Regions from separate parts of the Novosphingobium sp. G106 genome, predicted to be linked through region 2. Evidence: riboswitches for the same ligand, from Rfam matches in the RefSeq annotation. Region 2 holds a riboswitch; each other region holds the start of a gene.
What was found. A riboswitch is a leader RNA that binds a small molecule or an ion and turns the genes downstream of it on or off. The one in region 2 is predicted to bind cobalamin.
Positions count from the first base shown of each region.

Region 1: linked by a shared signal. The riboswitch ahead of KRR38_RS32640 (cobalamin biosynthesis protein CobG) and the one ahead of KRR38_RS07180 (TonB-dependent siderophore receptor) in region 2 are both predicted to bind cobalamin.
Region 3: linked by a shared signal. The riboswitch ahead of KRR38_RS23445 (TonB-dependent receptor) and the one ahead of KRR38_RS07180 (TonB-dependent siderophore receptor) in region 2 are both predicted to bind cobalamin.

Region 1 is NZ_JAHOOZ010000003.1:115,072-122,156, reverse strand. It holds gene cobJ (precorrin-3B C(17)-methyltransferase) at 1-717, opposite strand, end outside; gene KRR38_RS32650 (precorrin-2 C(20)-methyltransferase) at 714-1,439, opposite strand; gene KRR38_RS32645 (precorrin-8X methylmutase) at 1,436-2,065, opposite strand; gene KRR38_RS32640 (cobalamin biosynthesis protein CobG) at 2,065-3,192, opposite strand; cobalamin riboswitch at 3,437-3,674, opposite strand; gene KRR38_RS32635 (DUF3606 domain-containing protein) at 4,038-4,220, opposite strand; gene KRR38_RS32630 (hypothetical protein) at 4,328-4,540, opposite strand; gene KRR38_RS32625 (hypothetical protein) at 4,666-4,935, opposite strand; one part of gene KRR38_RS32620 (IS3 family transposase) at 5,492-6,484, opposite strand; one part of gene KRR38_RS32620 (IS3 family transposase) at 6,486-6,833, opposite strand.
Region 2 is NZ_JAHOOZ010000001.1:1,509,820-1,516,904, forward strand. It holds gene KRR38_RS07180 (TonB-dependent siderophore receptor) at 1-1,811, opposite strand, end outside; cobalamin riboswitch at 1,989-2,247, opposite strand; gene KRR38_RS07185 (histidine phosphatase family protein) at 2,315-2,878, opposite strand; cobalamin riboswitch at 2,914-3,042, shown strand; gene KRR38_RS07190 (CbtB-domain containing protein) at 3,076-3,300, shown strand; gene KRR38_RS07195 (CbtA family protein) at 3,317-4,060, shown strand; gene KRR38_RS07200 (hypothetical protein) at 4,178-4,375, shown strand; gene KRR38_RS07205 (hypothetical protein) at 4,434-4,823, opposite strand; gene KRR38_RS07210 (alpha/beta hydrolase) at 4,918-5,586, shown strand; gene KRR38_RS07215 (lipoyl domain-containing protein) at 5,683-5,913, opposite strand; gene KRR38_RS07220 (thiamine pyrophosphate-dependent enzyme) at 5,938-7,085, opposite strand, start outside.
Region 3 is NZ_JAHOOZ010000001.1:4,856,010-4,863,094, forward strand. It holds gene KRR38_RS23440 (PAS domain S-box protein) at 1-1,284, shown strand, start outside; gene KRR38_RS23445 (TonB-dependent receptor) at 1,292-3,235, opposite strand; cobalamin riboswitch at 3,421-3,656, opposite strand; gene KRR38_RS23450 (cytochrome P450) at 3,837-5,054, shown strand; gene KRR38_RS23455 (phytanoyl-CoA dioxygenase family protein) at 5,106-6,053, shown strand; gene KRR38_RS23460 (hypothetical protein) at 6,106-6,372, shown strand; gene KRR38_RS23465 (hypothetical protein) at 6,432-6,629, opposite strand; gene infA (translation initiation factor IF-1) at 6,668-6,925, opposite strand.

The DNA.
Region 1 (7,085 bases), on a different contig from region 2:
CGCGCCCGGCCGTTCGATCAACCGCGTGCGGCTGGAACCGACGATGACCATGGTCCGCATGTCGGCCATCTCGGGTCGGGCATCGCGGAGCGCGACGATCCGCAGCACTTCTTCGGGCGTGCAGACCGCACGGGCGAAAAGCACCGGTCGCTCGCCGCCGCAGGCCTCGCGCAGGACGTCCAGCGCCCGGCCGAAGCCTTCGGGCCGCGCTTTCGAGCGGGGATTGTAGAAGGCCATCGCGAAATCGGCTTCGGCCGCCAGCCGCAGCCGGCGTTCGATGAGGTCCCAGGGCTTCAGGTTGTCGGACAGGTTGATCGCGCAGAAATCGTGCCCCAGCGGCGCGCCCGCCCGGGCGCTCGCGGCCAGCATCGCCGTGATGCCGGGCAGCACGCGAATGTCGAGTTCCCGCCAGTCGGGATGACCCTCCTCTAGCGCCTCGAAGACCGCAGCGGCCATGGCGAAGACGCCGGGGTCGCCCGACGAGACCACGACCACGCGCCGGCCCGCCGCCGCCAGCTCCAGCGCCTGCGCGGCTCGTTCGAGCTCGACCCGGTTGTCCGAGGCGTGCAGCGTCAGGTCGGCGCGGGCGGCGACCCGCGCCACATAGGAGGCATAGCCGACCACGTCGGTCGCCTGCGCCAGCGCGGCCGTCACCTCGGGCGTGATCAGCGCCGCGTCGCCCGGCCCCATGCCGGCGATGGCGATCCAGCCGGTCACGGCCGGCGCCCCTGGCCGTGGATCAGCAGGATCGAGAAATAGGGCGTCACGCTTTCCGCCTCGCGCAGGGGTGTCACCCGTTGGTCGGCCATCGCGGCATATTCGACGAGATAGGCTTCGTCCTGCCGCCCCACCGCCGTGACCGCGCGGCGCAGCTTGGCGAGGTTGCGGCCGATCTTCATCACCACGAGCGCATCGGTATCGCGGATGCGGCGCGTCAGTTCTTCCTCGGGCATCGTCGCCATGATGACGGTGAGAACGTCGTCGCCCCAGGTCATCGGTTGGCCGCAGGCGGTCCAGGCACCCGACATGCCGGTGATGCCGGGGACGACGCCGATCGACACCTGACCGGATAGCCGTGTGTAAAGGTGCATGAAAGATCCGTAGAAGAACGGATCACCCTCGCAGAGGACGACGACGTCCTCGCCCGTGCCCGTCAGCGCGGCCAGGCGCTGGGTGCACTCGGCATAGAAGGCTGCGAGCAGGGCGTTGTAGCGCGGATCTGCTACCGGGATCTCGGTGGTGACGGGATATTCCATCGGCAGCTCGATCACATCGTCGCGCAGCATCCCCTCGACGATGCGGCGGGCCTGCCCGGGCTTGCCGGCCTTGCGGAAGTAGGCGACGTGGCGCGCGCTGCGCACCAGCCGGTCGGCGCGCACGCTGAGCAGGTCCTGCGCGCCCGGCCCCAGGCCGACGCCGTGGATCGTCCCGGTCTTCATTCGATCGGACTCGCCAGCGCGTTGATTGCGGCGACGGCGATCGCGCTGCCGCCCAGTCGCCCTTCGACGATGCCGCAGGGCACCGGCCGGGCTTCCCAGAGCGCAGCCTTCGATTCCATGGCGCCGACGAAGCCGACCGGACAGCCGACGATCGCAGCCGGGCGCGGGCAGGCCGGGTTTTCGAGCATGTTGAGCAGGTGGAACAGCGCGGTGGGGGCATTGCCGATCGCTACGACCGCGCCGCCAAGGTACGGGCGCCAGAGTTCGAGGGCTGCGGCCGAGCGTGTGTTGGTCATGGCCTTCGCTCGGTCTGGAACGGTCGGATCGTGCAGCGTGCAGACGATCGCATTGTCCGCGGGCAGTCGCGATCGTGTGATCCCCTCGGCGACCATGCGCGCGTCGCACAGGATTGGCGCACCTGCGGCCAGAGCCTTTGCGGCGACTGTCGCGAAAGTCGGCGAGAAGCGGATATGCGCGGCGAGCTCGACCATGCCCGCGGCGTGGATCATGCGGACCGCCACGCGTTCCTCGTCGGACGTGAAGCGGGAGAGTTCGGCTTCGGCACGGATCGTGGCAAAGGACTGGCGGTAGATGGCCTGGCCATCGGTTTCATAGACGTGGGGCATCAAGCGGCTCCGAAAGCGGCGAGCAGTTCGGTGGCGGTAAGCCCGGAGCGCGTCGGTGGATCTGCGGGGCGGGCGGCGAAGGCCAGGTCGAACCGGCCGCCGCGTCCGGTCACGGTGACGTCGGCCATGCCGGGATGCGCGCATCCCTTGGCGCAGCCCGACAGATGCAGCCGGCCCGTGACCAGGGAAGCAAGTCGCAGCGAAAGAGCGCGGGTTTCCACCGTCGCCTGGGGACATGCGGGCGCACCGGGACAGGCCGCGGCGCGCATCGCCGGATGGCCGGGCGCGTCGACGAAGCCCTCGACACGAACCGGCCGAGCCTCTTCGAGCAGCAGCCTGCGCCAGGGCGTGAGGCGCAGCGCAGAGGCACCGCTCCGCTCGGCCAAGTCGCGCAGCGCCGACGCCTCCATACTGCCGAACGGCACTCCCCAGACGTGACCGAGCGGATGAGGGCCGGGAAGGGGCGGCGCGCGGGGAGTGGCCGGACGCAGATCAGCCCGCGCCCAGGCCGGCAGCGGCGCGGCGTGACGCGCGACCCGTCCGGTCTCGGATCCGCCGGTCTCGACGAACCAGTGCGCCAGCGCGATGAGTGCGTCCACGGCCGTGTCGGGCGCCACCGGTGTGCCGCCCGCTCGCCCGTCCGCGCGCAGCAGCAGGGTGCCGTCTCCGCTCCGCTCGATCCTGAAGTCCGCCGGCGCGTCTGTCAGCATCGGGGCGTTTCCGGCATCGATCGCGAAGCCGACCTTCGAGGGCAGCGTCGGCAGGGCGGAAAGGCGTGAGGCCAAGGCCTCTGCCAACCGCGCGTTATGGTCGGCAGCCTGCCAATCGGGCGCGACGAGAATGTTGCGCCGCGTCTCGAGATCGGCGGCCGGATCGACCAGGTCGAGTGCGATCAGCGCGTCGACCACGACATGCCATTTGTCGTCGATCACCCCCCGAATTTGCAGATTGGCGCGATTGGTCAGGTCGATCAGGCCGTTGCCGAAACGCGCGGAGGCATCGCACAGGCCCCGGACCTGATCTGGGCCCATGCGGCCGAGGCGCGGCTTTATGCGAACGAGCAGGCCGTCGCCCGCTGCCATCGGACGCCAGGCGTCCGGGCACCAGCCGCGGATGCGATGGTTCACGCACGTCCCTCCAGCAGGCGGTCGGCCGGATTCCGTGCGCCGGGTGGCAAACATTGCGATATCAAATTCAAGCCCACTCCGTTCACACCGAGCAACGATGGATGGGCTTGCCGATGTCCAGTCGGCCGATGCGCAACGGCGGGGGTGCAAGAAGCGCCGCTCGTCACGCACCGATGCAGCCCAGCCGCAAAGGTTCGTCGCCCGGACGGAGTACACCGTGCCTCGGCCATCCCCTGGGCCAGGGCAAGAGCGACCAGACGCTGGCAGGTCTCCTGGCTCGCGGGTCAAAGCGTGCTGCATGGCCTTCCCAGGCAACGGACGATGGTCCGGCCCAGTGGCTGCCTCCCCGTCTCAGAGGAAGCGATATGCCTCACGCTCGCCGCTTACAGTTGCAGGGACAGCCTCGGATTGAGGTGGCAAGACCACCCGCACCGCGTTCCCTATTAAGTCCCTTACGGGACACCGGCGCGATCTAGTTCGGCTCGCTTATGCGAACCGACTGGATATCCCCTATAGGCTTACGCCGACCTTCGCAACTCATCGCTGAATTCTCTTCAGCGGGCGTTTGCGAGGGAGGGCAGTGCGCATTTGCGACAAAGGAAGAGCGGGCAAAGCTGAGCTGTCCTTCAGACGGATCGACGCCGAGGATCTCCGCGGGAGCACGGTGCTCCGCTAGCAATTGGGTGCTTGAGCACGGCAACCGCATCATCACGATAGTTGCGCCATTCGTCATCGACTTCGAGGGAAACCGAGGGATTATATCCGTCGGCGTTTATGCTGAGACGTTGGGCCGCGATTACTCGCGAAATCCGCTCGATGGCGCTGAGTTGGGACACCGGCATGAATCACCCTTTCAGAAGCTGCGCGGCGGCGTTGCGCGCCTCGCGGCTGTTGCCAACGCGGTCGATAAGCTCTTGGGCCTGCGTGACCAAGAGCCCGAGCTTCTCGGTGAAATGACGAAGCTCGTGCCCCTCTCCTCCCGCCACGAACTGACGATCGCGTCCCGGTTTGGTTGTGTCGCTGACCATGGTCATCTCCTTACGACCTCAACACCCGCCCAGTCGCGCGGTTCCCCGGGACTGAGGGTGCGTCGAGATGCCCGCGCGTCGGCAAAGGTTTTTCTGTCAGAGGGGATTCATTTTAGCCGTCTGATATCGGCGCTTCCCAGGTCATCATAGGACCCGCTTCGAAGTTCGACGAGGCCGCGGATGACGAGTTCACGCAAAACCTCAGCCCAGGTTTCGATCGAAAGCTGCGTCATGTTCTCCACGCCTTCCTTGGCGAGTCCTAACATGTCCTGGTCAAAAGCTAGGAGCTGCTCATTGGTCAGAAGGGTTGCGTCGATCATCGCACGGACAGGTTTTGATTAGCGCGCATATTCAATCAACTCTGCAGGGGATAAGCGGCGTGCCAAGCCCGAAGCCTGCAAGCATCGCATTAATTTTCGATCGCCAAAAAGTCTTTCTGGTGCGGCTACTGGCGGCCGTGCCGACGATCGTGACATCCCGACTGCGAGTAGGGGCTGGCTTGGACGTGGTGGATACGACGATGCTTTACCCCTGCCATCGCCACCCGCTCGTCGGTGATGGTCGTCAGTTTGATCCAACTGTGTCCATGTAGATCGCAGCGTCGGGCCCCTGCCATAAACCAATGCTCGGGCAGTTCGTCGATGTCGGCTACCGATTCTGTGATCTGGACAAACGAGGCCGGCGCTTCGCGTTCGCGCATAAAGCGCTCTCCCATGTGTCCCTCCTTTCGCTAGAAGCGATGGAATGGGTACTTTTATCTACTAGCGGGCCGGGCATGCTCTGGCATCCTCTCCTCGCTCACCCGGCCCTAGACGGACTCCTCGCACAAAGGCTGAACCCGACTGTTGCCAAGGTACTACACCCACGGATGAGAGCCCTATAACTTTGGAGGGGCTGGAAAAAGGGGCCCGATCGTTGCCGATCAGGCCCTGACAGTTTTGGGAGAGGATGCCTGTAAGGCGTCTCGGTTGTGAGCTTCAGCGAAATATGCTGCAAGTGCGAATAACTGATGTCTGATTGAGGAAAACTCGATTGCCGGCGCCAGCGCTGAGCTTTAGACCTCAGCGAGTTTTGAGTGGAGAGAGTCTCCTTGCGCTGGGGCGATGGCACGTTGGTGCAGATCCTCGCTCCTCTCCAGCTTTTTGTAGATCGTTGAGCGACCTACGCAGAGCCGGCTGTCCGTCGTCAGAACATTTGGCGCAGATCGCGGCGTAGATTAGCGGAGTGCGGGCCTCGTCTGGGGATTGATGTTAGGCGGCGAGCTTGCGGTGCTACAAGCGCCGATGTTCGATGGTCTGTCGCTTGATCCTTTCGCGCTGTTGGATGATGGCCGGCGCCCTGCCGCAGTAGGCATCGGCGGGCGTCACGTTGTTCAGGCTCTCGTGGTAACGCTGGTGGTTGTAGTGCTCGACGAAGGCCTCGATCTGGGCCTCGAGGTCGCCGGGCAGGAAGTAGTTCTCCAGCAGGATGCGGTTCTTCAGGGTCTGGTGCCAGCGCTCGATCTTGCCCTGGGTCTGGGGATGACACGGTGCGCCGCGCACATGGCTCATCTTCCGGGCCTCGATGTATTCAGCCAGTTGGCCGGCGATGTAGCTGGGGCCGTTATCGCTGAGCAGCCTGGGCTTGTGCAGCACCGTGGCGTGATCGCAGCCCGAGGCCTTGAGGGCGAGGTCCAGCGTGTCGGTGACGTCCTCGGCTCGCATGTTGGTGCACAGCTTCCAGGCGATGATGTAGCGCGAGAAGTCGTCGAGCACGGTCGACAGGTACATCCAACCCCACCCGATGATCTTAAAGTAGGTGAAGTCAGTCTGCCACATCTCGTTCGGCCGCGTGGTCCTGGTGTGGAACTGGTCGGCCGCCTTGATCACGACGTAGGCCGGGCTGGTGATCAGGTCGTGGGCCTTGAGCAGCCGGTACACCGTAGATTCCGACACGAAGTAGCGCTGCTCGTCGGTGAAGCGCACGGCCAGCTCGCGGGGGCTCAGCTCGGACTGTTCCAGCGCCAGCTCGATAATCTGGTCGTGGATGCCCGCCGGGATGCGGTTCCACACCCGGCTCGGCGCCGAAGGCCGATCTTCCAACGCCTCCGGCCCGCCTTCAAGGTAACGGTCATACCAGCGATAGAACGTCCGGCGGGCGATGCCGAGTTGGTCCAGCGTGCGCTTGGCGGGCAGGTGCGACTGTTCGACGATCCTGATGATCTCAAGCTTCTCGCATGCGGGATACCTCATTCGTCGTCGCCCCCATCCGCGATCATGCTTTTTTGAGCAACTGGTTTTCCAGCGTCAGATCGGCCACGCATTCCTTCAGCGCGCGGGCTTCGCGGCGCAGATCCTGCACCTCGCCGATGGTCGCGACCCGGGCGGTATCCCCCGCCAGGCGGCGCTTGCCCGCTTCCATGAACTCCTTCGGCCCGGTGTAGTACAGGCTCTGGGCGATCCCTTCCTTGCGGCACAGCTCGGCGATGCTGTCCTCGCCGCGCAGGCCTTCCAGTACGATGCGGATCTTGTCTTCGGCCGAGAAGTGGCGACGGGTCTGCCGCCGGATGTCCTTCACCACCTGCTCCGCAGGGGCCTTCGCCGGCAATTTTTCATTGGAGGATCTGGGCTTCATCTTCGTTCCTTCGTCACTGCGACGAAGCCCAGATCCTCCTTAAATCACAACCTCAAATCTGTGCCATTGGCGCTGACGGCGGACAGGACTGTTCAATCCCTCGGTCTGTTGATCAGTGCCCGAGTCCAAGGAGAAAGCGGCACACCGACCTAACGCCGCGGACGCGCTAAGTATCTGGGATATAAAGAAACGCCCGCCGAAGCGAGGGCCCAAGGTGCGTAGGGAGTTTTGTCGGGCGGCAAAAGGTATGAG
Region 2 (7,085 bases):
TCGATCCCGAAGCCCTCGGGCAGATCGATCGCCACCGAGGCTTCGATACCCTTGGCCGAGCGCTGTCCGACCTGCTCGATCGGGCTCGTCAGGGTCTTCTGTGCCAGGAGGTTGTTCTTGACGATGCGGTAGGCCGCCAGCGTCGCCGAACCGCGCCCACCCAGGAAGCTGGCCTTGACGCCAAATTCGATCTGGTTGCCCGTCGCGTTGCTGAACGCGACCTGCCCGGTCGAATAGGTCGTCAGCGTGCCGAGCGGATCGACGCCGGTCGAATATTGGCCGTAGAGCGAGATGTTGGAAGTCGGCTGATAGATCGCGCCGACGCGCCAGGTCGTGTTGCTCAGCTTCTTGTCGAGCACCTGCGTTTCGCTGCTGATCGTGCTGCCGGTGTAGTTGAGAGTCCAGCGGCGGACACGGTCGTGTTCGTAACGGAGCCCGCCGACAAGCGAAATCTGGTCGTTCAGCTTCAGCCGATCCTCGGCGAAGAAGGCATATTCGTTGGTGCGCGTGCGGAAGCGCGGTGCGATGCCCTGGGTATCGAAGAACAGGCCCGGGTTGAAGTTGCGGGGGTTGACCTCGTCTTCCTGCAGGTCCGATCCGAAGTCGTTCGAATAGGTCAGCTTAACCAGATTCACGTCGAAGCCGGCAACCAGGGTGTTGCTGACCCCGTTACCGATAGGCGTCTCGAGCTTGATGCTTCCCTGATCCCCGATTTGGGTCTGGTCGTGATCGATGCCGAGATTGTCGGTGCGGTAGATCAGACCTGGCGTTCCCGGATCGGAATTGTAGCCGTTGGGACAGAAGCCGTCGGCGCCGATCCAGCAATAAGACTCCAGATCCTTGAACAGGCGCCGGCTCGTCAGGCGGTAGGCGGTGTTGGTGAAGGTCAGTGTGTCGCTCGGCGACCAATCGGCCGTGAGCGTAGTGCGGTTGTCACGGTAATGCAGGTCGGCGTCGGCAACGTTGTAATTGCGCTTGCGGATCGAGGTGTCGAGCTTGCCGTTGATCAGCGGCGTACCGAAATATTCCATCGGGCGCTGGTTGCCATAGTCGTCGCGCAGCGTGAGCGAGAAGCTGCCGCTGGGTGCAAAGCGGAGTGCACCGGACAGCGCGTAGCTTTCCGACTTGCCGCGCTCGACGTAGCCGTCCGCGCGGCGATAGGAGCCATCCACGCGGAACGAGAACAGGTCGCCCAGCGGACCACCCAGGCCAGCGCCCGCGCGGAAGCTGTTCTGCGAGCCATAGCCGACCTCGGCCTGGGCACGGAGGCGATCGGTGTTGGGCTGCCGCGTGACGACGTTGATCGCGCCTCCGAGCGCGCCCTGGCCGTAGAGTACCGAAGCCGGGCCGCTCAGCACTTCGATCCGGTCGGCCATCCAGGGGTCGGTCGGGAAAGTGATCGTGCCCGCCACCGGGAAAAGTCGGACGCCGTCGATCAGTTGCAGCACCGAACCCTGCCCGGCAAAGCCGCGCGCGGAAAGCGCGGTGCCACCGTTGCCCGGATTGGCAACGCTGACGATGCCCGGCGCGCGCGTCACCGCATCCTGGATGCTGAGATCGCCGCGCGCGCGCAGCGTCTCGCCGTCGACGATGGCGATTGAGGCCGGCGTCTCGAGCACCGAGAGGCCCAGCCGGCTGCCGGTGGACTGCGTGGTATCGAGCGCGGCCGTGCGCTGGCCGACGACGAGGATGCTGTCCGCGTCGCGATCCGCAGTATCGGCCGCGTCGTCGGCATGGGCCATCGCGGGTGCAATGCCGGCCAGAGTGCAAGCCAAAGCAATGCGGGAAATGCTGGAAAACGTATTCTTCATTCGGAGTTACCCCATCGGCGTCAGTCGACGTCGGGCGGGGGCGTGCCGTTCGCGAACGGTCGGCACGCGCAGCGGCCGGACGCCTGGGCGACCGTCGCACGTCTCCGATGCGGCCCCTGCCGCTCGTTCGTCGCTCAGACGGAGTACACCGTGCCGCGGCCATCCCCTGGACCAAGGCAAGAGCGACCAGACGCCGGCAGGTCTCCTGGCTCGCGGGTCATAGCTTGATGCACGGCCTTCCCAGGCCTCGCAGGAGTTAGCGTCCGGCCCAGTGGCTGGCGGCTCGGGGCTGTCTGCCCGGCCGCACATGTACATCGCGCTCGCCGCTTACAGTTGCAGGGACAGCCTCGGATTCGGAGGACAGGATTGCGCCTGCCGCCCTCACCGCGTTCCCATTTTAAGCCTCTTGCGAGGCACCGGCGCGATCATTGCCCACCGCGGTCGAACCGCTGCATGGACGGCGGCTGGTTAGACAGGTGCGGCGATCTGCGCAAGCCGTTTGGCTATCCGGCGGTCAGGCCCTGCAACCGCCAGCGGCGATTGAACGAGAGCGAAGTCTCGGAAAGCGGCGCGATATCGATGTTGAGCGTGGTCTCGAGCGGGCATCCCAGCGCATGGGCGATTGCCGCGCGGATCACCGCGGGATGGGTGATTGCCAGCACCGTGGCCTCGGTTTCGGCGATCCGGTCGAGCCACGGCCCGACCCGCGCTGCGACTGCCACAAGTGTTTCGCCGCGAGGAGCGCCAGATGCAGGCTCGGCCAGCCAGAGCGCTAGTCCGGTCGGATCGGAGCCTTGCAGTTCGATGAGGCTGTGGCCCGTCCAGTCGCCGTGGTCGCTATCGGCGAGAATCGTTTCGACCTCAGCCGCGACGCCCATCAACGAGGCCGTTTCGCGCGCTGCAGGGTCGGGCGCGACGAAGGCGATTGCCGGCACAGGACCGCCCAGAACCCGCGCAGCGGCCAAGCGTCGCCCTCCCTCGTCGAGCGGCTCGTCACGGCGCGGAAATGCCGCCGTCCGGCTCGCGGCGGTCGCGCCGCAGCATAGCAGTCTGAGGCGCGTGGCCAGGAAACACCTCCGCGGGAGATTGACGCCGCGGCTCGTTCGCTCCTATTCGGGAGGAAGCGAACCGGGGCAAAGAAGCCGGTGCAATTCCGGCACGGTCGCGCCACTGTTATCGACGATGCCTCCGGCAGTCGAGAGTCAGACCTTTCCCCGGATCATGTTCAACGACGGGCCGCGCTAGCCCGAGCGGAGTGATACCGATGGCGACTGCCGCCTATTTCGACGACACTTTCGTGCCCGTGGCCGGCACGACGACGATTCCGGTCGAGGAAATCCTGCCCTGGGCGGTGTTCGGCCTGCTGATCGCGACGATCTTCCTCTATTTCGTCAGCACCGAGCAAGGCGCCTTCTCCCTATTCGACGGCATGTACGTCCACGAATTCGTGCACGACGGCCGCCACCTGCTGGGCTTCCCCTGCCACTAACGGCGGAAGGCCTGACATGACCAAGGACCTGCTGTGGCGGGGCATGCTCGTTGGCGTGCTCGCGGCGTTGCTCTCCACCCTGTTCGCACGGACTTTCGCCGAGCCGCATGTGGACCGAGCCATCGCCTTCGAAGCGATGCACGCGGCCCATGATCCCGGGCATCATGCCGACGAAGGTCCTGAACTGGTCAGCCGCGATACCCAGAAGGGGGCCGGATTGCTGACGGCGATGGCACTTTATGGCGCTGCGGTCGGCGGCATCTTCGCGCTGGTCTTCGCCTACGGCTATGGCCGCTGGGCGCTGATCGGACCGCGCAGCTTCGCGCTACTGCTGGCGGCCGGAGCATTCCTGCTCATCGTCATCGTGCCCGCGCTCAAGTATCCGCCGACACCGCCCGCGGTCGGACAGCATGAAACGGTAGGCCTGCGCACTGCCGCCTATTTCGGCCTGATCGCACTTTCGATTGCCATGGCCGTGCTGGCGATGAAGATCAGACGCGTTGCCTGGGAGTACATGGATCCTTTCAACGCATCGCTGTGCGGAGCAGCGGCCTTCATCGTCGGCATTGCCTTGAGCCAACTGGCACTCCCCGTGATCGACGAGGTTCCCGCCGATTTCCCGGCCTCGCTCCTTTGGGCGTTTCGGATCGCATCGCTGGGCACTCAAGCCGTGCTTTGGGCCGCGATCGGCCTAGGCTTCGGAGCCCTGGCCGATCGGATCATTCGCGCGCAGTCGCACGGATCCCCGACAAAATCATAGCATTTAGTCCCCGTTACCTTTTTCGGATGGGGCTTTCACAGGCTAAGATCGCCGGTTAATCTTCTGGATCGAAAAAGCCTGTAAAAGCACCAGTTACATTCTGACGGGGGAATGGTCATGTCACTGCTCAAGGCGATCCTGCTGGGGGCCATCCTGACATTTGTCGTGTCCGGCACGATTTGGGCCGGCCAGTCGACTGGGGGCTTCCTCAACATTCACGAGTTCGCGGTTCAGGGCCACTACGTGGCCTGGTCCTGGCCGCTGTTCATCGCCGGAACGGGGCTGAGCTGGGGCATCATGCTGATGATGAAATAGCGCCGCCTGCGCCCGGAAGGCGCTGTTAGGGCGCGGATGACATCGAATCGCTGGCTCGTTAGACAGTCGCGGGCACCGGCTCCGGCAAAAGCTCGGGTTCAGTGCCAACGGCAACCGGTTCCTCGAGCCCTTCGGCTTCGGCGCGAAGCAGCTGCCAGTACCCGAGGATCGCCGCCGCCGAAAAGGTCACTACGCTCGCGAAGAACAGAATATCGTTCAGCACGGCAATCTCCTTGTCGGCCAGGCATGCACTTCGGAAAGAAGCTGCTTGGTTAAGACCCCGCCATGCCATGGAATCCGGAGCTCCATTTTTTGCTGCCCCGCGAAAATTTTCCTTGGTTAAGCGCCTGCTGCCGCCACGTTCCGATTTCACCGCCGATCCCGACGGCAGACACTCTCTATCGCAACCAAATTCATTCCGGCGCAGCAGGCCGTCCTTGCGACGCAATTCTATTGTCTATTAAAATGGTTGAATTATGTAGAGACCTGTCGGGACGTATTCCGAGTCGACCGGCCAGCCTGTCCTCTCAGGAGTTACGACCATGGCCTACCATGTTGAAAACACGCGAAAGCATGACGATCAGGAGCCCCTGATCCTGCTCATTCCCGGACTCAACGATAGCGGTCCGGACCATTGGCAGACCCACTGGGAACGCAAACGCGCCAATGTTCACCGCGTCGAGCTGGGCATGTGGGACGACCCGCACCGCAATACCTGGGTCAACAAGCTCAACCTCGCGATCCATCGTGCCGACCGGCCGGTCGTGCTCGTCGCGCATAGCCTGGGCTGCATGACCGTAGCCTGGTGGGCCGAATACGAACGGCCCGGTCCCGACACCAACGTCATCGGCGCCCTGCTTGTCGCCCCGCCCGACGTCGACCGTCCTGGCCTAGATCCGAGGCTTTCGCGCTTCTCCGCCTGCCCGCGCTCCGAGTTGCCCTTCCCCAGCGTCGTCGTGGCGAGCCAGGACGATTCCTATTGCAGCCAGCGCAGCGCGATCTCGCTGGCGCGCGACTGGGGCAGCCGTTTCGCCGATGCCGGCGCAGTCGGCCATATCAACGCCGACAGCGCTCTTGGCGACTGGCCGCTGGGCGAGCGACTGCTCGAGCAACTGATGCGCGGTCACGGCCCGCTGCCCCGGGAAATTCCGGTGGGCAATTTCGTTCCGGCGCGAGCGGAGTTCCCCATGGCGACTGCGCGGCGCCACTGACCTGAAGGCATCTGGAGAAACACTGAAGGCCGGGCCAGCATTCGCTGACCCGGCCTCAGTCATTTTTACAGCCGCCTTCGGCAGCCGCTTTTCGGATCAGACAATCTCGCCGATCTCCGTACCCACGTCATAGGTCTCACCGGCCGGCGCCTTGTGGACGAGCGTGCCCGAGGCGGGCGCCTCGATGTCACGCGCCGTCTTGTTGGTCTCCAGGACGTAGATCACGTCCCCTTCCTTCACGGTGGCGCCGTCTTCCACCTTCCACTCGGCAAGCGTGCCCTCGCTCATCGACATTTCGAGCTTGGGCAGGGTCAAAGTCGTCGACATCGGTTCACCTTCTGTTGAACGGGATCAGGATTTGACCGCGGCGCGGATGCGCGCGGCAATGGAGGGCGGCGTCGGAACCTGGCTGAACTCGATCGCGTTCGAGTAGGCCATCGGCGCATAATCGGCACCATAGCGCGTGGCGGGCGCCTTGAGCGTGCCCCACAGTTCCTCGTTGATCGTCGAGCAGACCTCGGCGCCGAGGCCGCAGAACTCTACTGCAGCGTGGACGACCAGCGCGCGGCCGGTCTTCTTCACGGAGTCGAGAATGCGGTGGTAGTCGATCGGCACTAGCGAGCGCAGGTCGATCACTTCCACGTCGATGCCGTCCTTGGCCACTTCCTCCGCCGCCGTGAGGCAGTGGTTGAGCATGTAACCGTAGGAGATCAGCGTCAGGTCCTTGCCCGGGCGGCGCACCTTGGCGACGCCGAGCGGGATCTTGTACTCGCCCTTCGGCACGTCGCCCTTGAACGTGTAGAGCAGCATCATCGATTCCAGCATGACCACCGGATCGGGATCGTCGATCGCCGAGAGCAGCATGCCCTTGGCGTCCACCGGGTTCGACGGATAGGCGACCTTGATGCCAGGCGTGTGCGTCAGCCAGGCTTCCAGGCTCTGCGAGTGCTGGGCGCCAAAGCCGCCCATGCCGCCGCCGAGCTGCATGCGGATGGTCAGCGGCGCGTGGGTCGCCGAACCCGACATGTAGCGCTGCTTGGCCGCATGGTTGGCGATCTGGTCGAGGCAGACGCCGAGGAAGTCGACGAACATGATCTCGGCGATCGGGCGCATGCCGGCGATCGACGCCCCGATCGCAGCGCCGATGATCGCCGTCTCGGCGATCGGGGTCGGACGGACGCGGCGGTCGCCGAATTCGGTCTGCAGACCCTTGTTGGTGCCGAACACGCCGCCCTGGGGATCGCCGACGTCCTCGCCGAGGATGAACACCTCGGGGTTCTTTGTCATCGCGATGTGCTGCGCGTCGCGGACGGCCTGGGCCATCATCATCGATTCGGTTTCACCCGAAAGCTCGCCCTCGGCTGCGCGGACCGGATAATGGCCGCGCCGGGGAACGCTGTCGACGTCGGCAAAGACGTCGACGACCGTCTCGCTCGGCGGGGTCGGCTTGCTCTCCAGCGCGCGGGCGATCGCGTCCTCGACCTCGGCCTTGGCCGCGG
Region 3 (7,085 bases), 3.3 Mb from region 2:
GAGACCCAGCGCCGCCACAAGTCCGGCGCCCTGATCGATATCTCGCTTACGGTCTCACCGATCAAGCGCAGCAGCGACGGCACGATCGTCGGCGCCTCGAAGATCGCGCGCGATATTTCCCAGAAGAAGCATGCCGAGGATCTGCTGCAACAGCAGTCCGAGCGGCTCGAGACCTTGAACCGGGTTTCGCGGATCATTTCGCAGGATCTCGATCTCGACCGCATCGTCCAGGCCGTGACCGACGAAGCCACTGCGGTCAGCGGCGCGCAGTTCGGCGCCTTCTTCTACAACGTCATCGACGCCGCGGGCGAAACCTACTTCCTCTATTCGCTGTCGGGCGTCCCGCGAGAAGCCTTCGACAAGTTCGGCATGCCCCGCAACACGGCGGTCTTCGCGCCGACTTTCGGGGGCGAGGGCGTGGTGCGCTCGGCCGATATCCGCAAGGATCCGCGCTACGGAAAGAACAAGCCGCACTACGGCATGCCCGCCGGACATCTGCCGGTGGTCAGCTACCTCGCGGTGCCGGTGATCTCATCCTCGGGTGAGGTGATCGGCGGCCTGTTCTTCGGCCATGCGGAGCCCGACCGGTTTGCCCCCGAGACCGAAGCCTTGATCACTGCGATCGCCGGGCAGGCGGCGGTCGCGATCGACAACGCCCGGTTGCACAGCGCCGCGCAGAACGAGATCGCCCAGCGCAAGAAGGCCGAAGACGCCCGCGAGTTGCTGCTTCACGAGGTCAAACATCGGGTCAAGAACACCCTGGCGACGATCCAGGCACTCGCCACGCAAACGCTGAAAGGCGTTCCGGCCGCGGAAAAGGATGCCTTCATCAGCCGGCTCCACGCGCTCTCGGACGCGCACGACCTGCTGACGCTCAGCGACTGGCAGGACATCGGGATTACTTCGCTTGTCGGCAAGACGCTCAAGCCCTTCTCCCAAAAGGGCGAGGCGCGCGTGGCCTGCGACGGGCCAGATGTAGGGCTGTCGGCGAACAAGGCGCTGCTGCTGACCATGGTGCTCCACGAACTGGGCACCAATGCGGTCAAATATGGGGCGCTGTCGGTCGAGCAGGGGCGGGTTGCGATCGATTGGCAGATGGCCGTCGCCGAAAGGCCGACATTGCGGCTGGAATGGCGCGAGAGGGGTGGTCCGCCGACGGCGGCGCCCAATCATCGTGGCTTCGGCTCGCGGATGATTGCTTCCGCGCTCCACGGCAGCGACGGCCATGTCGAGTTCGACTACCGGCCCGAAGGCCTGCGTGTCGCCCTCGACATGGTCCTCTAGGGCTGTCTCAGAACTTCACGCGGACGCCGGCATAGGCGCCGGTGCCGGGCGTCGCATAGCTGAAGACTTCCTCGTAGTTCTCGTCGAACAGGTTCTCGACGCGGCCGAACAGCGTCACGTTGTCGGTCAGCCTGTATTCGGCGTTGAGATTGACCAGGGCATAGTCCTTGAGCGTCACGTTGACCGGCACGAAGCTCGGATCGGTGAAGGCGACATCCTGCTGCTTGCCGTTGTAGCGTACCGTGACCGTTCCCGAGAACCGCTCGTCCGCGCTCGACCAGGTGGCGTTGAAGCTGCCGATATGCTTGGCCCGGCGCACTTCGACCGCGCCGTTCTCCTTGGCGTCGAGATAGGTATAGGCGGCGTCGATCCGCAGCTGAGGGAATGGCCGGGCGGCGAAGGTCACTTCGACGCCTTGCTGCTTCGACTTGGTCGTGCGGTTGCTCGGCGTGGCGGTGAAGTTCGGCGGCGGGAAGGTGGTGAAGATCTCGTCCGTCAGCCGGTCGTTGAAATAGGTCGCGCCGAGCGTCGCCACGTCGCCCAGCTTCTGCTCGATCCCGGCTTCCCAGCCCTCCGACTTCTCGGGCTTGAGGTTGGGGTTGCCAATATATTGGCCATTGACGAAACCGAAGAGCTCGAAATAGCCGGGGTTCTTGATCCCGGTGCCATAGGCCGCGTGGACCCGCGTGCCGGTGGGGAAGGCATAGCTTCCTTGCACGCGCCAGGTCGTCGTGTCGGCGAAGCGGTTGTTCCAGTCCTGGCGGATCGAGGCGCCGAGCGAGGCCGTGTCGTTGACGGTCAGCTCGTACTGGCCGACGAGGCCGATGTTGGTGGTGCTGCGCCGGCCCGTGAACGGGTCGAAAGGCGAGCCTGTCGACGGCGTGTTGTTCTGGAATTCCTCGCGCTCTGCATCGAGCGCGGCGGTCAGCTTGTGGACGACGCCTTCATCGCCGAAGCGCAGGCTCGATTCATAGGATCCCTTGTAGCGCCGGCCGTTGCTGCCGGTGTCGCGCACCGGGCCGGTATAGCCCTTGCGCGTGACGTCGACGTACTGGCCCGACAACGCATTGGTCCAGCGCCCGTCGAGCGCGGTGAGTTCGGCGCGGAGCAGCGCGTAGATGCTCGACTTGGTCGCACGCACGCCCGGGCTGTCGATGATGAAGCCGAACAGCGGGCTGGCCGGATTATCGTCGGGCAGGTCGATGTCGTAGTCGGTCCAGCTGTAGCGGGCGACGCCGGTCAGCTTGAAGTTCGGCGCCGGCGACCAGGTCAGCTTGGTGTTGATGCCGGCCGTTTCCGAACCGACGTCCCGCTTGCCGTTCCGCGCGACGGGCGTGCCATCGGTGCGGTAATAGCCGCCCGAGACGACGTAATCGAGCGTGTCGTTCGCGCCGGCGTAGCGCGCCGCGCCGTCGAAGGTGCCGAAGGTGCCGCCCTCTGCGCGGGCGGTGAAACCGGGCGCTTCCCTGCCGGTCAGCGTGATGTAATGGATCACGCCGCCGATCGCGTCCGAGCCGTAGAGCGAGCTTTGCTGGCCGCGCAGCACTTCGATGCGCACGGCGGGATCGGCGATCATGCCGTTGAGGTCGAATTCGCCGTTGAACGGATCGGATGCCTCGATCCCGTCGATCAGCATCAGCGTGTGGTTGGCCTCACTGCCGCGCAGGCGGACCTGGGTGAGACCGCCGATTGCACGGCTGACCGCGACGCCGGGTACGTCGCGCAGCACGTCGGAAACGACGCGCGTCTGGCGGGCGTCGATCGCGGCGTCGTCGAGCACCGTGACCGAGGCGCCGAGCTTGTCGATCGGGATGCCTTCGCCCGAGCGCGAGGCAGTGACGACGATGGTCTCGCCGGCTTCGTTGGTGGCCGACTGGTCGGGATTGGTCGCCGCGAATGCGGGCGTGGCCGCGCTCAGTGCGAGCAGCGAGAGATACTTGGTCTTCATCATGGGCTTTGGCCCCCCTGTATGCGCGAGCGTGGCGGGGGACTGCCGGGGCGCAATCGCCATCGGCCGACGTGTCGGCTGCGGACTGGCGCTTTCATGCCCGCGACCAACGCACCGAAGCGGACCCCGCCGCTTGGTTCGTCGCTCAGACGGAGATACCGTGCCGTGGCCAATCCCTGGGCCAAGGCAAGAGCGACCAGTGCGCCGGCCGGTCTCCTGGCTTGCGGGTTACGGCACGATGCACGACCTTCCCAGGCGCTGCCGTTTCGGCTCGGCCCAGTGGCGGCTCCTTCCTCCAAGGAGCCCTGTGCATCGCGCTATCCGCTTACAGTTGCAGGGACAGCCTCGGCTTTGGCGGGTAAATCCCGCCTACCGTGTTCCCGGATTAAGCCCCTTGCGGGGCACCGGCGCGATCTTTTCGGCCTTGGGAAAACCGGCTGGCCGGGGCGCGGCTTAGGCGCAATGGGCGCCTATGCCAATCCCCGGCAGCTTCGGCGTTGCTCTCCGGGAGAGCAGAGCCACTGCCGCCGTGGCAATGTCCGGGCGCTTTACCTCCCGACATGCCTGCCGCATCCTTCTGGGCAAAACAGAGAGAGGGACTGTGATGCTGAAGGGCGCCGAGCTCGATCTGCCCTATCTGACGATGGAGGAGGACGCCTTCGCCGTCGATCCCTTCCCGCATTTCGATCGCGCACGGGCGCAGCATCCCTGGCTGGCACGTTGGACGCTGGGCTATGTCGTCACCGACTACAAGGCGATGCGCGACCTGTTCGCCCAGGAAGGGCGGATGCGGATGATGTATGACGATATCGTCGCGATCATGGACGCCAAGGGCACGCCCTGGGGTGATTTCCGGCAGCGGCACATGCTCTCGATGGAAGGGGCGACGCACAAGCGCGTGCGCGACGTGCTGGCGCCGTCGTTCACCCCGCGCCAGGCGAACCAGCATCGTCCGCTGATGCAGCAGACGATCAACGAACTGCTCGATGAATGGGCACCCCGGCGCGCCTTCGATTTCGAGGAGTTCGCTTCCTATTTCCCGATTACCGTGATGTGCCGGCTGATCGGCGCCTCGCCTTCGGTGATCCCGGGGCTGCGTTCGGCGATGGAGGCCATCGGGCTTTCCACGTCGATGGACAAGCGCTGGCTGCCGGCGATGCAGGAAGGCGTCGTCACGATGGAGCGCTTCACCGACGACCTTATCGCCCAGCGCCGGGCCAATCCGCGTGACGGCGAGGAGCCGGACCTGCTCGACCTGCTGCTCCGCACCACGGCTGACGGTGGCCTAACCGACCGCGAGCTCGGCGATATCCTGATCTTCCTCTTCGTCGCGGGCTACGACACCTCGAAGAACATGCTGACCTTGACGATGCGGCTGCTGATCGACCGGCCCGAAGTCTATCGCCGCTGCGCCGAAGATCATGCCTTTGCGCGCAGCGTCGTCGAGGAGAGCTTTCGCTACGGTTCCACCACTTCGAACCAGCGCGTGCTCAACGAGGACATCGCATACCGCGACATAGTGCTGGAGAAGGACGCGATCGTCTGGTTCCCGCTGAGCATCGCGACGCACGATCAGCGCTATGCCGACCGTGCCGACAGCTTCGATCCGGAGCGCGAGCAGAAGAGCCCGCATATCGGTTTCGGCCTCGGCGCGCATATCTGCCTTGGCCAGTACATCGCCCGCGCGCAGATCCACGAAGGTCTGCACCTGATCGCGCAGCGCTTGGTCAATCCGCGCTCGCCCGGGCCTGAGGGCTACCGGCCGTTCCCCGGCACCTGGGGGCTGCGCGGCCTGCCGATCGCATTCGATCTGCCCGATTGAATATAAACCAAGCGTTTGCTACATGTCTGTCGAAAGCATCGTGGAGAGGACATGATCGACGTCGCCGAGCTCACCGACAGCACCAATCTGATCGGGAATCCGCAAGCGCTGCGCCAGCGCTATCTCGATGACGGCGTGGTCTTCCTGCGCGGGGTGATCGATCCCGAACTGATGGCCTGGGGCCGCGAAAAGTACCGCGAGGCGCTGACCGCCGAGGGGCTGATCGATCCCGCGATCGAGGCGCCGGTCTGGACCGGCAAGAAGACCGATACCTGGCGCCCTTGCGACGCGATCGGTACGACTGTCTGGCACGAGGTAGTCAAGCAGCCGCTGCTCAACGAGGTCATGCGCGACATCTTTGCCGACGATCCCGTGTGGATACCCATCGCCGCGCACCGTTCGGGCCTGCCGACGGGGCCAGTTGAGGAAGGGCAGGATATCTTCGCCGGCCGTCACCAGGACGGGTTCTACAACGAGGGCATGCTGTTCACGATCTGCTGGATGCCGGTGCGCGACGTGGCGATGGACCGTGGCAGCTTCGCGGTGGCGCCGGGCACGCATCACCGCGGCAGCCTGCACGACACTTCGCTGCCGGGCAACGCGATCCCGCGCGAGGCGATCGCCGAAGACGCCTGGCGCTCCGCGAGCTTCCGTGTCGGCGACGTGCTGATCTTCAATTATCTGACCGCACATACCGCGCTGCCCAATCCCTCGGACGAAATCCGCATGTCGCTCGACGTCCGCGCGATCCCGGCCTCGGCGCCGCAGCCGGTGATCGGGTCGGTGGACAGGGTCGAAGGTAGGGACGTCACGATCCGTACGGAGGATGAAGGGCTCGTCACGGTCCATCTCAGCGAGGAGACGCTGATCCGCGACATGAACCCATGGCCGCGCATTCCGCTGGGTGAGGTGGAGAAGATCGCCTATCCGGGCGCGCATGTCATGGCGATGGCGCGGACCGATCGCAGCGTCACCGTGCTGCGGCGCAATTTCTATTGAGCAGCAAGTTTCGGTAAGATTCCGTTTACCATGTTTCCCTAGCTAAGTGCTTATGGAAATGCCCGAAACGATCGCCCAGCCCCCCGCAACGTCGACCCCGGCGGCCAAGCCGTCCGAGACGCCGCCGTGGCAGCAGGATCGGTCCGAGCCGCTGTCCGTGCTTACCGCGACTGCTCGGCTGGAGCGCCCGGCAGAGGTCGTGCACTGGGGGGTCGTTGCGCTAACCGTGCTTACGGCGATGGGAGTGCTGATCGGCAGCTATGGCGGCGGCAGGTCGCAGCCGCGCGAATTGCTGCCCGTCGTGGTCTACGCGCGCTAGATTCTTTTTTGGCCGCGATTTCCGAGCCGCCAGATGATTCCATCTGGCTCGAAATCGCTCTAGCTCAGCGCGCCGGCGAGCTTGGCGGCCTCGCGTTTTGCGGCTTCGTCACGCGTCTTCATTGCGGCGTCGGCCAGGGTCTGCCAGGCGATCTGCGCGGCGAGAAACTTTTCGCGCTCGTTGACGAGCTTCGCCGCGGCGGCCGCGGTGCCGCATTTTGCCGCCTGCTCGACGTAGAAGCTTACCGGCTGCGACATCCTGCGTTCTCCATCGGGGCCGCATCACGCGGCCGCATTCAGCGTCGGCGCTGGCCCGCCGGGCCGCCGGGACCGCCGATCTTCTCACGATAGACGATCCGGCCCTTGGTCAGATCGTAGGGGGTCATCTCGACGCGCACACGGTCGCCGACGATCGACTTGATGCGGAACTTGCGCATCTTGCCGGCGGTATAGGCGATGATGCGGTGGTCGTTCTCCAGCAGGACGCCGAAACGTCCGTCGGGAAGGATTTCGTCGATTTGCCCGTCAAGGGTGAGAAGTTCTTCTTTGGCCATTCGGTATAGGGTCTCGAATATGAGTGCTGCCGCGCGACCCGGTGCCGGCGGCGGAGCATGGAAGCGTGAAAAGGAACGGTAGGCGCACGGCCGAGTCCCGTCGCATGCGACGATTGCAAGGTCGAAATAGGGCGATCCGGCCAGATTACAATTGTTATTC